One region of the Streptomyces sp. NPDC003248 genome, then DNA from elsewhere that is predicted to be linked to it. Evidence: riboswitches for the same ligand, from Rfam matches in the RefSeq annotation. Region 1 holds a riboswitch; each other region holds the start of a gene.
What was found. Region 1 has a riboswitch for cyclic di-AMP ahead of ACZ3KJ_RS05380 (M23 family metallopeptidase). Riboswitches for the same ligand answer to the same signal wherever they lie in the genome.
Positions count from the first base shown of each region.

Region 2: it holds a riboswitch for cyclic di-AMP, as region 1 does, so the genes downstream of both, ACZ3KJ_RS11115 (transglycosylase SLT domain-containing protein) here and ACZ3KJ_RS05380 (M23 family metallopeptidase) in region 1, are expected to answer to the same signal.
Region 3: it holds a riboswitch for cyclic di-AMP, as region 1 does, so the genes downstream of both, ACZ3KJ_RS16495 (transglycosylase family protein) here and ACZ3KJ_RS05380 (M23 family metallopeptidase) in region 1, are expected to answer to the same signal.

Region 1 covers NZ_JBVHDT010000002.1:17,577-22,103, reverse strand. The annotation lists gene ACZ3KJ_RS05390 (dihydrofolate reductase family protein) at 1-1,063, shown strand, start outside; tRNA gene ACZ3KJ_RS05385 (tRNA-Met) at 1,148-1,221, shown strand; cyclic di-AMP (ydaO/yuaA leader) riboswitch at 1,639-1,795, shown strand; gene ACZ3KJ_RS05380 (M23 family metallopeptidase) at 1,805-2,830, shown strand; gene ACZ3KJ_RS05375 (aldo/keto reductase) at 2,948-3,892, shown strand; gene ACZ3KJ_RS05370 (PrsW family intramembrane metalloprotease) at 3,915-4,527, opposite strand, start outside.
Region 2 covers NZ_JBVHDT010000003.1:501,102-505,628, forward strand. The annotation lists gene ACZ3KJ_RS11110 (polyprenyl synthetase family protein) at 161-1,171, opposite strand; cyclic di-AMP (ydaO/yuaA leader) riboswitch at 2,079-2,258, shown strand; gene ACZ3KJ_RS11115 (transglycosylase SLT domain-containing protein) at 2,264-2,749, shown strand; gene ACZ3KJ_RS11120 (HAD family hydrolase) at 2,808-3,635, opposite strand; gene ACZ3KJ_RS11125 (GNAT family N-acetyltransferase) at 3,884-4,527, shown strand, end outside.
Region 3 covers NZ_JBVHDT010000006.1:84,975-89,501, reverse strand. The annotation lists gene ACZ3KJ_RS16505 (cytochrome P450 family protein) at 1-906, shown strand, start outside; gene ACZ3KJ_RS16500 (transglycosylase family protein) at 1,143-2,264, shown strand; cyclic di-AMP (ydaO/yuaA leader) riboswitch at 2,469-2,638, shown strand; gene ACZ3KJ_RS16495 (transglycosylase family protein) at 2,643-3,386, shown strand; gene eno (phosphopyruvate hydratase) at 3,737-4,527, shown strand, end outside.

The DNA.
Region 1 (4,527 bases):
CCTGCTGCTCTCCGGCCCGGCCGACTTCGACCGGGTCGACGAGGTGCGGGCCTCCGTGGACGCCATCCTGATCGGCGCCGGCACCCTCCGCGCCGACAACCCCCGCCTCCTGGTCAACGCGCCCGAGCGCCGGGCCGCGCGCCGGGCGGCCGGACGGCCGGAGTACCCCCTCAAGGTCCTGGTCAGCGGCTCCGGCGAGCTGGACCCGGCGGCGCGGTTCTGGCACACCGGCGGCGAGAAGGCCGTGTACACCACCGACCCGGGCGCCGAGCGCGCCCGCTCGCTCGGCCTCGCCGCCGACGTCGTCCCCCTCGGCCCCCACCTCGACTGGCGCCGGCTCCTGGAACACCTCCACGACGTCCGGGGCGTGCGCCGGCTCATGGTGGAGGGCGGCGGCACCATCCACAGCCAGCTCCTGCGGGAAGGCCTCGCCGACGAACTCCAGCTCGTCCTGGCGCCCCTCTTCGTGGGCGACCCGGACGCGCCGCGGCTCTTCGGGCCCGGCGGCTACCAGGGCGGACGGCTGCGGCTGGTCGAGACACGGCGCCTCGACGACGTCGTCCTGATGCGCTACGAGCCCACCGCGCCCGGCGCCGGCCCGCTCCCCGCCGCCGCCGACCGGCACTGGCTGGCCCTCGCCTGCGAGCTGGCCGCCGCCTGCCCGCCGTCGCGGACCGCGTTCAGCGTGGGCGCGGTGGTGGTGGCCGCGGACGGGACGGAGCTGGCCCGCGGCCACTCCCGCGAGGCCGGCGACCCCGTCGTCCACGCCGAGGAGGCCGCCCTCGCGAAGATCGACCCCGCCGACCCCCGCCTGGCCACGGCCACCGTCTACAGCAGCCTCGAACCCTGCGCCCGCCGCTCCTCCCGCCCGACCCCCTGCGCCCGCCTCGTCCTCGCCGCGGGCGTCCGCAGGGTGGTGACGGCCTGGCGCGAGCCGGACACCTTCGTGACCGACGCCGACGGCACCGGCCTGCTGACGGCCGCGGGCGTCGACGTCGCCGTCCTGCCCGAGTGCGAGGAACGGGCCAAGGCGCCCAACCTGCATCTGCTGCACGGCAGTTGAGCCGGGCCGTGCCCCGCGGGGGCCGCCCCCGGGGAAGCCGTGTGCTTCGGGTCCCGCGGATGGCGTACACTGGTGTCATACCGACGCGGGGTGGAGCAGCTCGGTAGCTCGCTGGGCTCATAACCCAGAGGTCGCAGGTTCAAATCCTGTCCCCGCTACTGAAGGCCGAGGGCCGGAATCCTGATCACAGGGTTCCGGCCCTCGGTGTGTTGTGCTGTCACGCGCCCCCCAGGGCCCTTCGGCGCCCCGCCCTCAAGGCTTCCGGCGCCAGCCCCCTAGGCCTTCGGTGCCCGCCCCCAGGTCTTCGGCGTCCGCCCCGAGGTCTTCGCCGCCTCCCTTACGGAACGTGAGTGGGCGAGCGCCCTGCGCATAACAACTGAGTCACCATCAAAAAAGCCTGGAGAGGCGGTGCGTGCTCGACACCGGGTCAACTCGCCCTGATTTCATCTTCCCTGAGGTAAAAGTCCAGGCCATCAATGTTGTTGATCAAGGGGAACGGCTTGGAAACCCAGCCCTGGGTCTATTAACGTTCGATAACGCAGCGCGGTCGTCCCAGCCGTCACAAGAGGCGGCTCCGTGCGCACGCGCCGAATCCCGTAAGGGAACCGGGGAACCACCACCTTGGGGTGAATCACGCGGAGCCGCCGTGAGGTAACGGCTGGTATACGCGCGTAGGAGACCTTCCCGCTCCGAACCCGTCAGCTAACCCGGTAGGCGACGGAAGGAAAGGAGTACGCCCGCGTGGCGTCCAACCGGCCTGCCCCAGAAGCCCCGAGCGCGCCCAGCCAGACCTTCGGCTACGGCGGCTACCGCACCGACGAGGGCCCCTGGGAGGAGTGGAACCCCACCGCGGATTCCGTTCGCCCGGTACGCGGCCGGCACCGCGTCGCGAAGCAGCGCGGCGGACTCGCCCGCAGCTCCACCGTTCTCGGCGTCGGCGTCATAGCCGCCGTCGGCGCGGGCGGGATGGCCAGCGCCAACACGGGCAAGCCCCCGGTCTCCATCTCCATGCCGGACCTCCCCTCCGTGGGTTCCCTGATCTCGGACGACGACACCTCCGAGGAGTCCACGGCGTCCGCCCTCAGCAGCTTCGGCACCGCGGCCGCCGACGACGACAGCGGTGACAGCTCCGCCGACGCCGGCGAGGCGCTGCGCAGCCGGATCATGGCGCAGGCCGAGTCGCAGCAGGCCCAGCTGGAGACCAAGGCGCAGGACGCCGCCGAGGCCGCCGCCGCCAAGGCCGAGGCCGACGCGGCCGCCAAGGCGGAGAAGGAGGCGGAGGCCAAGGCCGCCGCCGCGAAGAAGAAGGCCGCCGAGGAGGCCGCGAAGAAGGCCGAGGCCGAGCGCCTCGCCGAACTCGCCAAGCAGTACACGCTGCCGACCTCCTCGTACACCATCACCTCGACGTTCGGTCAGGCCGGCGCCTACTGGTCCTCCGGCTACCACACCGGCCTCGACTTCGCCGCCCCCACCGGCACCCTGATCAAGGCCATCCACAGCGGCACCATCACCTCGGCGGGCTGGGACGGGTCGTACGGGTACAAGACCGTGCTCACCCTCGACGACGGCACCGAACTCTGGTTCGCCCACCAGTCCTCCATCAGCGTCAGCGTCGGCCAGAAGGTCTCCACCGGTGACGTGATCGGCCGCGTCGGCGCCACCGGCAACGTCACCGGCGCCCACCTCCACCTGGAGGTCCACCCCGGCGGCAGCAGCACGGGCGTCGACCCCGCGGCCTGGCTCCGGGACAAGGGGCTCAACCCCTGAGGCCGTCCCGTAGGCCCTGAGTCTTCCGGGGGCCGGTGAGGTGGTCTCCCGGATGTTTGCGAACACTTGGCCGGAGGCGTGAAATACGCGCCTCCGGCCGAGGCGTTGCCATGGAGCATGACTTCTCTGCGCAAGCTCGGCTCCTCCGACCTCGAGGTCTTCCCGCTCGCCCTCGGCGGCAACGTCTTCGGCTGGACCGCCGACGAGACGGCCACCTTCGCCGTCCTGGACGCCTACACGGCCGCCGGCGGCAACTTCGTCGACACCGCCGACTCCTACACGGCATGGATCGAGGGCAACAGCGGCGGTGAGTCCGAGACCCTCATAGGCAAGTGGCTCAAGGCCCGCGGGAACCGGGACGACGTCGTCATCGCGACGAAGGTGAGCCAGCACCCCGACTACCAGGGCCTGTCCGCCGCCACCATCAAGGCCGCCGCCGACGCCTCGCTGCGACGCCTGGGCACCGACCGCATCGACCTCTACTACACCCACTTCGACAAGCCCGAGGTGCCCGTCGAGGAGATCGTCGGCGCCCTCGACGAACTGGTGAAGGCGGGCAAGGTGCGGCACATCGCCGCCTCGAACATCTCGCCCGAGCGGCTGCGGGCCTCCCTGGACTTCTCCGACCGCGAGGGCCTCGCCCGGTACGTCGCCCTCCAGCCGCACTACAACCTCGTCTCGCGCGACACCTACGAGGGCGAGCTCCAGGACGTCGTCGCCGCGGCCGGGCTCGCCGCCGTGCCGTACTTCGCGCTCGCGGCCGGCTTCCTCACCGGCAAGTACCGGCCCGGGACGACCGTGGACAGCGCCCGGGCTGGGAGGGCCGCCCAGCACCTGGGGACCGAGCGCGGCCAGAAGGTGCTCGTCGCCCTGGACGAGATCGCGCGCGCCCACGACAGCGAGGTCGCCACCGTGGCACTGGCCTGGCTCGCGGCCCGCCCGACGGTCGTGGCGCCCATCGCCTCGGCGCGGACCGTGGAACAGCTGCCCGCGCTGCTGGGGGTGGCCGAACTGAAGCTGACCGAGGGGGAGATCGCGCGGCTGACCGAGGCCTCGGCCTGAGGGGACCGCGCCGGCCCGGCCCTTACGACCGGTAGGGGTGGTGGGGGCCGTGGCCCGGATACGGCCCCGGGTGCGGCCCCGGATACGGCCCCGCTCCCGTCGGGTAGCCGTAACCGCCTGGTCCGTGACTGGAGGGTCCCTGACCGGGCCCGCCGTAGCCCGGCCGACCGTAGCCCTGCCCGCCGTATCCGGGGTGCCCGGGCCCGTGGACCCCGTACGCCGGCCACGGCGGCACGGCCCACGGGACCGGGGGCGCCGTCATCCGGGCCGCGTGCTCCAGGGCGGGACGGGCGACGTCCTTGCGCCGCCAGAGTTCGTTGAGCAGTTCCCGCTCCCGTACGACGAAGTCGGCGCCGGCCCGGCCGAGGCTCCCCCGGTGCCGCAGGAACGCGAGGGAGGTCGCGTACGCCTCGTACCGCGCCACCTCGCGCGCGGCGGGCTTGCCCAGGTACCGGCGGGCGTGGTCGCGGGCCAGCCGCCGGGCGCGCATCGAGCCGAGCGCGTACGGCTCCCCCGGGGCGAGCCACCCCGCGGCCGCGTAGGCGGGCAGTTCCTCGCGGACGGTGCCCAGTTCCCGCTGGCGCGTCCACACCACCAGCCAGGTCAGCACCGCGAACGCCGGCACCATGAACGCC
Region 2 (4,527 bases), on a different contig from region 1:
GCCATTCTCACCCGAATCGGTGAGGGTTGGGGTTTTCCGTGGTCTCCATCTGACCAAATCGGCCCACCACATACGTCAACCCGAGGACTCAACTCCGCCTACGCCTGCGGTATGACACGGGGGCGGGTGACCGACGATCACCCGTAGGGGACGGGGCACCTCACCCGGCCCGGTGCACCACCGCGTCGCACAGCTCCATCAGCGCCTTCTTGGCCCCGCACTCCCGCAGCGGCGCCAGCACGGCCCGCGCCTCCTTCGCGTACCGCACGGTGTCCGCGCGGGCCTGCTCCAGCGCGGGGTGGGCGCGCAGGGCGGCCAGTGCCTCCGCGTGCCGTGCGTCGTCGCTCAGGTCGGAGTCCAACAGCTCGCAGAGCGCCACGTCCTCGGGCAGCGCCAGGCGCTCCGCCCGCTCCCGCAGCCGCAGCACGGGCAGCGTCGGGATTCCTTCCCGCAGGTCCGTGCCCGGCGTCTTGCCCGACTCGTGGGAGTCCGAGGCGATGTCCAGGACGTCGTCCGCGAGCTGGAAGGCGACTCCCAGCCGCTCGCCGTACTGCGTCAGCACGTCCACGACCGTCTCGTCGGCGCCCGACATCATCGCGCCGAACCGGCACGAGACGGCCACCAGCGAGCCGGTCTTGCCGCCCAGCACGTCGAGGTAGTGCTCGACCGGGTCCCGCCCGTCCGTCGGCCCCGCCGTCTCCAGGATCTGCCCGGTGACCAGCCGCTCGAACGCCTCCGCCTGCACCCGGACCGCCTCGGGCCCGAGGTCGGCGAGGATGTGCGAGGCCCGGGCGAAGAGGAAGTCCCCGGTGAGGACGGCGACCGAGTTCCCCCAGCGCGTGTTCGCGCTCGGCACCCCGCGCCGTACGGTCGCCTCGTCCATCACGTCGTCGTGGTACAGCGTGGCCAGGTGGGTGAGCTCCACCACCACGGCCGACGGCACGATCCCCGGCGCGTACGGGTCGCCGAACTGCGCCGCGAGCATCACGAGCAGGGGCCGGAACCGCTTTCCGCCCGCCCGTACCAGGTGCTGGGCGGCTCCCGTGATGAAGGGAACCTCGCTCTTGGTGGCCTCGAGCAAGCCTTCCTCGACAGCCGTCAATCCGGCCTGGACATCGGCTTCCAGAGCCTGGTCCCGCACGCTCAGCCCGAACGGCCCGACGACGGTCACGAGGGGTCTCCTGTCTGCTGGTGTCTACTGGCGGTTACACGGTTTGTCGATAGGTCGCTGCCATCACTCGAGTCAGCGTATCCGGTCACGTTTCGATCACTGATAAGCCCCCACGTCCCCCGGCCCCCCACGTCGCTCGACCGGGAGACGACGAGAGGAGCCCGGTTGAGCCCGGGCGGCTTCCGATCACGACCGGTATGTTTCCGATCAGCCGATACGAACGGACATTTATCGACTGACCGGGAAGCAGTGATTCATGTCCTGCGCGGAGGCGGACGTCGAATCCGCCGACCGGCCCCCTCCGCGCGACGACGCCGTCCCGGGCCCCCGCTCCCCCGGTCGGCCCGGGGCCTGCTCGCCCTCCGCGGTCAGCTCGCCCTCCGCGGTCAGCTCGCCCTCTGCGGCCCGCACCCGACCGGCCGCCCTCACCCGACCGGGAGCCTTCACCCGACCGGACGAAGGCGCACCCCGTGATCGACGCCGACGACCGTCAGGGGCGCCCTCGGCGGCGGCCGGCGTCCCCGCTGCCGGTGGCGCCGGCGTCCCTGCCTGCGCCGGTCAGCCTGACGGAGAGGCCGGGCCGCGACCGGGCAGTTCCCGCCCCTCCACAACACGCCCTATTCCAAGGGACTTAGGGCTCATTGTCCGTTTAACCCCTATTGCGCCGACGGGTGAGTTGGCTCACTCCCCACCCCCACCCCGCCCCCCGCACCGAACTCTGTGACTCCGCTTTGCGCCAAGCCAGTTGACGTTTCACGACAGCAAAGGATCAAGCACCCCATACCGCGCGGATCATGGTCAATAGGGGTGTGGTGTGATTCCGCCACTTGTTCCGGACATGTGCTCTCGCATACGTTCCCGCCACAAGTCGGGCGGACGCCGAATCCTGCCGCCGCCCTTCACCACCCATCGACGAACACTCACGCACGGCAGGAGCGGGGGACCCAGGTAGAACGCCGGGCCGTACGTCACGCACGTAACGGCCCCGGCTAGGGGTGAAGTCGTGCCGCCGTACCCGTACGGCGGCCGGCCGGGCACCTCCCCGCCCGAACCCGACAGCTCACCCCGCAGGCGCCGGAGAGGAATTCCGCCATGTCTGCTGCCGCCCAGCCCCGCCGCACCCGCCTCGCCCGCACCGTCGCCGCCGTCTGCACCGGCGCCGCCGTGCTCTCCCTTCCGTTCATGGCCGCCACGAGCGCCTCCGCCGCCACCACGACGTCGGTCACCACGACGTCGGCCACCACGGTCGCCGGGTACCCCGACAACCTCGACGGCTGGATCCGCGAGTCCCTCGCGATCATGGCCGAGCGCGGCATCCCCGGCACGTACAACGGCATCCACCGCAACATCCTCCGCGAGTCGTCGGGCAACCCGAAGGCCATCAACCTCTGGGACTCCAACGCGGCCAAGGGCACCCCGTCCAAGGGGCTGCTCCAGGTCATCGACCCGACCTTCGCCGCGTACCACGTGCCCGGCACCTCGTACGACCCGTACGACCCGGTCGCCAACATCACCGCCGCCTGCAACTACGCGGCCGCGCGCTACGGCTCCATCGACAACGTGTTCGGCGCGTACTGACCTGCGCCGAGGCGCAGGACAGGCCGGCTCCCGCGGGACACACCCCGCGGGACTCGCCCTAGGGGAAGAGTCGTTCGAGGACGACGGCCACGCCGTCGTCCTCGTTCGACGTCGTCACCTCGTCGGCCACCGCCTTCAGCTCGGGGTGGGCGTTGGCCATCGCGACACCGCGCGCCGCCCAGTCGAACATCGGGATGTCGTTGGGCATGTCACCGAAGGCCAGCGTGTCCTCGGGCCTCAGCCCGAGGTGTTCGGCGGCCAGCGCCAGCCCCGTCGCCTTGGTGATGCCGCACGGCTGGAGCTCCACCGTGCCCGGCCCGGACATGGTGACGGTCGCGAGCGAACCGACCACCGAGCGGGCCGTCGCCGCCAACTCGTCGTCGGACAGGGCGGGGTGGCGCAGCAGCACCTTGCTGATGGGCTCGCACCACAGGTCGTCGCGCGACCCGACGCGCAGGGCCGGCAGGGTCGGGTGGGGCATCCGGTAGCCCGGCTCGATGAGCGTCAGCCCGTCGACGCCGTCCTGGTCGACGGCCGCGTACACCTCGCCGACCTCGGCCTCGATCTTCCCGAGCGCGGTCTCCGCCAGGTCCCGGTCCAGGGTGACCGACCACAGCAGGCGGTCCGCGCCGGCGTCGTACACCTGTGCACCCTGGCCGCACACCGCGAGTCCCCGGCTGTGCAGGCTCGCCAGCAGCGGCCGGACCCGGGGTGCCGGGCGGCCCGTCACCACCAGGTGGCGGGCGCCGGCGGCCGCCACCCGCGCGAGCGCGTCGAGGGACCGGTCGGAGAAGGTGTCGTCGCCGCGGAGCAGCGTTCCGTCCAGGTCGGTGGCGATGAGGGAGTACGCGGCGCAGCGCGCGGCATCTGCGAAGGGGGCGGCCATGATCAGAGAATACGGATCCCCGCCCTCCCCAACTCACCGTCCCTTCCGGCCGATCCGCGGCGCAACGGGGAGAGGCGGCCGGAAACGGCTTTCACACGCAACGCCGGGTACAGGGCGGTTAAAGGCCTCTGCACCGATTGGCAACAACATGCTCCGCTGCCTACCGCCCGAACTACCTGGAGCGGTACCGTCCAAGGGTCCAGGGGGGACTTGATCGGGGGGTCAGGTTGAGCAGTGGACGTGTTCGTGTGCTCGGGCCCGAGGAGCTCGGCGAGGGGGAGCGGGAGCGGTGGCGCGCGCTGCGCGCCGCGTCCGCGGTCCCGCGCAATCCGTTCATGGAACCGGAGTTCACCGACGCCGTGGGCCGGGTGCGGCCCCGCGCGCGGGTGGCGGTGGTGTACGAGGGGCGTGAGCCGGTCGGTTTCCTGCCCCACGAGCGGGGCCGGCTCGGCCGGGGCCAGGCCCTCGCGTACGGCGTGTCGGACGCCCAGGGAGCCGTGCTGAGCCCGGGCCTCGGGCTGAACGCGGACGAACTGATGCGGGCCTGCTCCCTGTCGAGCTTCGCCTTCGACAACCTGGAGGCGGAACAGGGGCTGTTCCTGCCGCAGGTGGCCGCCGAGTACGCCTCCTACGTCATCGACGTGGAGAAGGGGTACGAGACCTACGAGTCCGTGCTGCGCGCGCAGTCGCCTAAGTTCCTGAAGACGACGCTCGCGAAGGAGCGCAGGCTGGGCCGCCAGGCCGGGCCGCTGCGGTTCGTGTTCGACGAGCGCGACCCGGCCGCGCTGCGCACGCTCATGGCGTGGAAGTCGGCGCAGTACCGCAGGACCGGCCGCCGGGACCGGTTCGCGCAGGAGTGGATCACCCGGCTGGTGGACGCCCTCGCCGAGAC
Region 3 (4,527 bases), on a different contig from region 1:
CCCCGCGTCCAGGAGCTGACCGACCAGCTCATCGACCGGTTCGCCGCCCGGGGGAGCGCCGACCTCATCCACGACTTCGCCTTCCCCCTCCCCATCTACGCCATCTGCGACCTGCTGGGCGTCCCCAGGGAGGACCAGGACGACTTCCGCGACTGGGCCGGGATGATGATCCGGCACGGCGGCGGACCGCGCGGCGGTGTCGCACGGTCGGTGAAGAAGATGCGCGGCTACCTGTCCGAACTCATCCACCGCAAGCGCGAGGCCCTCCCCGCCGAACCGACCCCCGGCGAGGACCTCATCTCCGGCCTCATCCGCGCCTCCGACCACGGTGAGCACCTCACCGAGAACGAGGCCGCCGCCATGGCCTTCATCCTGCTGTTCGCCGGTTTCGAGACCACCGTCAACCTCATCGGCAACGGCACCTACGCCCTGCTCACCCACCCCGGCCAGCGCCGGCGGCTCCAGGACTCCCTGGCCGCCGGCGACCCCGGCCTGCTGGAGACCGGCATCGAGGAACTCCTGCGCTTCGACGGTCCCGTGGAGCTCGCCACCTGGCGCTTCGCCACCCACCCGCTCACCATCGGCGGCCAGGACATCGCACCCGGCGACCCCGTCCTCGTCGTCCTCGCGGCCGCCGACCGCGACCCGGAGCGCTTCACCGACCCCGACACCCTGGACCTCTCCCGCCGCGACAACCAGCACCTCGGCTACGGCCACGGCATCCACTACTGCCTGGGCGCCCCGCTCGCCCGGCTGGAGGGCCGGACCGCGCTCGCCACCCTCCTCACCCGGCTGCCCGACCTGCGCCTCGCGGCGGACCCGGCCGACCTGAGGTGGCGCGGCGGTCTCATCATGCGCGGACTGCGCACCCTCCCCGTGGAGTTCACGCCCCCCACGCCCCGGTGAGCGACGCACGCCCCGCCGGCCACCACCCCCCACACCCCGCAGCCGTCCGCTGACCGACCGTCATGTGAGGGAACGGCGAAGCGGAGGTGTCGGCTTCTCGACTCTGTGATCTTCACGTGATCCGCGCGGCATTAACTTGTGACAAGTGATCGTGTGCCGATACGTTCACTCGTCAGCGCGGCGCCTCGGCACCATCCGTCGCGCGGGTCAATGCTGTCTCGAGAAAGGCCCCCCGCATGCTCACCGGGAACGGTCGTCATCGTCGCCCCCGCCAGGCCCCGGCCCTCCTCGTCGCGGCCGGTGTGACCGGCTCGGCCATCGCCATCCCGCTGCTCGGCGCCACCGGCGCGAGCGCCGCGGACAACACGGTCTGGGACACGGTGGCGGAGTGCGAGACCGGGGGCTCCTGGAGCGCCAACGAGGGCGGCGGCGAGTACGGCGGCCTGTCCCTGACCCAGGAGAACTGGGAGGCGTACGGCGGGCTCGACTACGCCCCGCGCCCGGACCTGGCCAGCCGCAACCAGCAGATATCCGTCGCCCAGAAGGTCCTCGCGGACCAGGGCGTCGGCGCGTGGGGCACGTGCGGGCTGACGTCCGGTCTGAGCGCGGACTCCGGCTCGGCGGACCTGGACACCGGCGTGGCCGAGGATTCGTCCGACTCCTCCGTGACGTCCGGCCTGTCCGACCTGTCCAAGGAGTCGTCCGACTCGTCGGATTCCTCCGGCTCCTCCTCCAAGTCCTCCGACTCCTCCGGCTCCTCCGCGGATTCCGGCGAGGACTCCACCGGTGCGGCCACCGGATCCGCCACGGATTCTCCGGAAGCGTCCGCATCGTCCCCTTCTTCCTCTTCCTCCTCCGCGTCGGACAAGTCCGCAACGTCCGACACGTCCACCGGTTCCGGTGCGAGCGGCTCCGCGGCGGGCGGCGGCTCGTCCACCGCGACCCCGGAGGCGGACGCCTCGGACAACCCGGCCCAGGACGTGGGCTCATGGAGCCTGATCGACACCGGTTCGGCCGACGCGCTGTCCAGCGGCACCACGTCCAGCGGCACCGCGTCCGACGACACCGCGTCCGACGACACCGCGTCCACCGGCTCGGGCCGCCACCGCGGCGGCAGCGCCGAGGAGACGACGGCCGACGGCACCACCACCGCCTCCTCCGGCCGGCATGCCGCCGACACCCTCAGCGGCACGGCGGCCACCTACACCGTCCAGGCGGGCGACTCCCTCGTCACCATCGCCGACTCCCTTGGCCTCGACGGCGGATGGCGTGCGCTCTACGCCGAGAACAAGGACGTCATCGGCGCCGACCCGGGCAACATCGTGCCCGGTCAGACGCTTGCGACAGGCGTCGAATAGGGCGTAAAAGCCGTGAAAACGGGGGGAGTTCACGTCACGCTTCGCGCCGAATGTCCGGTTTGGCGAAAGTGTGGGATGAGTCTCAGAAGCCCTGATCGTCTTTGAAATTCCCCCGATCGCCTGCCTACGGTCAGGACCGCTCGGCAACCCGAGCCCCGGCCGTCGCAACGCCGAATCCTGCCAGCGGCCACCCGGGAACAGTCGTCGCGTCAAGCGCCGCAGGCAGGAGCGGGGGACCCAAGGTAAGTGCCGCACCGGGTGGTTGACGGACGCGGCTAGGGGTGAAGCCACGCCTTCCGAAGAAGAGGCGTGGCCGGGCAACTCAACCGGCCCGAACCCGACAGCTCACCTCGCAGGCGTCGGTGAGGGGATCGATCCATGCTGTTCTCCGGCAAGGGCAAGCACCGTCGTCCGTCCAAGGCCACCCGCGCCATCGCCGTCGCCGGTGTCACCGGCGCCGCCGTCGCCGCCCCGCTGATGGCGGCCGGCAACGCCTCCGCCGCCACCGCCTCCGAGTGGGACGCGGTCGCCCAGTGCGAGTCCGGCGGCAACTGGTCCATCAACACCGGCAACGGCTACTACGGCGGCCTCCAGTTCTCCGCCTCCACCTGGGCCGCGAACGGCGGCACGCAGTACGCCGCCACCGCCGACAAGGCCACCAAGTCCCAGCAGATCCAGATCGCCGAGAAGGTCCTCGCGAGCCAGGGCAAGGGCGCCTGGCCGGTCTGCGGCAAGGACCTGTCCGGCGCCGCCTACACCGGCGGCACCTCCTCGTCCGACTCCTCCGACTCCTCGGCCGGCTCCTCCAGCGGTACTTCCACGGGCTCCGGCTCCGGTTCCTCGGCGGACTCCGGCACCACGAGCCGTTCGACCGAGCAGCAGAGCACCTCCCGCTCCACCGAGCGCCCGGCCGCCGAGAGCCAGAAGACGGTCACCACCCCGACCGGCGAGAAGGTCGAGAAGGGCGACGGCGAGTACAAGGTGGTCACCGGCGACACCCTCAGCTCCATCGCCCAGGAGCAGGACGTCGCGGGCGGCTGGGAGAAGCTGTTCCAGCTCAACAAGGACATCGTCGACGACGCCGACCTCATCTACCCTGGCCAGCAGCTGCACCTGAAGTGACACCTGGCTCCCAGGGTGGCCACAGCCCCCGCACAGGTGTGGTCCGCACACTGAAGACCTCGTGAGGGTCCCCCCCGTCCCCACGGGCGCCCCGCCCCGGCGCGCGTTCCCCCGTACGCGCCGGGGCGGGGTATTTCTTTGCCCGCCCGCCATCCGCCTGTTGGTCACCCTCTTTGTTCCGGGCGGGAACAATGTGTACCGTCAGCCTGTCCACGGGGCGGTCGGTCGGCTGTCGGCGGCCCCGGGACGGTTAGGCTCTAGTCGCAAGGCCACATCAAGGGATCAACAAGGGCCGCCCGCGGCCCACGTGCCCCGCACAACCAGCGTCACATCCCACGAAGGAGATGCTCGTGCCGTCCATCGACGTCGTCGTAGCCCGGGAAATCCTGGACTCCCGAGGCAACCCCACGGTCGAGGTCGAGGTCGGCCTCGACGACGGCAGCACGGGTCGTGCCGCCGTCCCGTCCGGCGCCTCCACCGGCGCCTTCGAGGCCATCGAGCTCCGCGACGGTGACCCGAACCGCTACCAGGGCAAGGGCGTCGAGAAGGCCGTCCTCGCCGTCATCGAGCAGATCGGCCCGGAGCTGGTCGGCTACGACGCCACCGAGCAGCGCCTGATCGACCAGGCGATGTTCGACCTGGACGCCACCGACAACAAGGGCTCCCTGGGCGCCAACGCCATCCTCGGCGTCTCCCTCGCCGTCGCCCACGCCGCCTCCGAGGCCAGCGACCTGCCGCTGTTCCGCTACCTGGGCGGCCCGAACGCGCACCTGCTGCCGGTGCCGATGATGAACATCCTGAACGGCGGCTCGCACGCCGACTCCAACGTGGACATCCAGGAGTTCATGATCGCCCCCATCGGCGCGGAGTCCTTCTCCGAGGCCCTGCGCTGGGGCACCGAGGTCTACCACACCCTGAAGAAGGTCCTGAAGAGCAAGGGCCTGTCCACCGGCCTCGGCGACGAGGGCGGCTTCGCCCCGAACCTCGGCTCCAACCGCGAGGCCCTCGACCTCATCCTCGAGGCGATCAAGGAGGCCGGCTACACCCCCGGCGAGCAGATCGCCCTGGCGCTCGACGTCGCCGCGTCCGAGTTCTACAAGGACGGCTCCTACACCTTCGAGGGCAAGGACCGCTCCGCCGC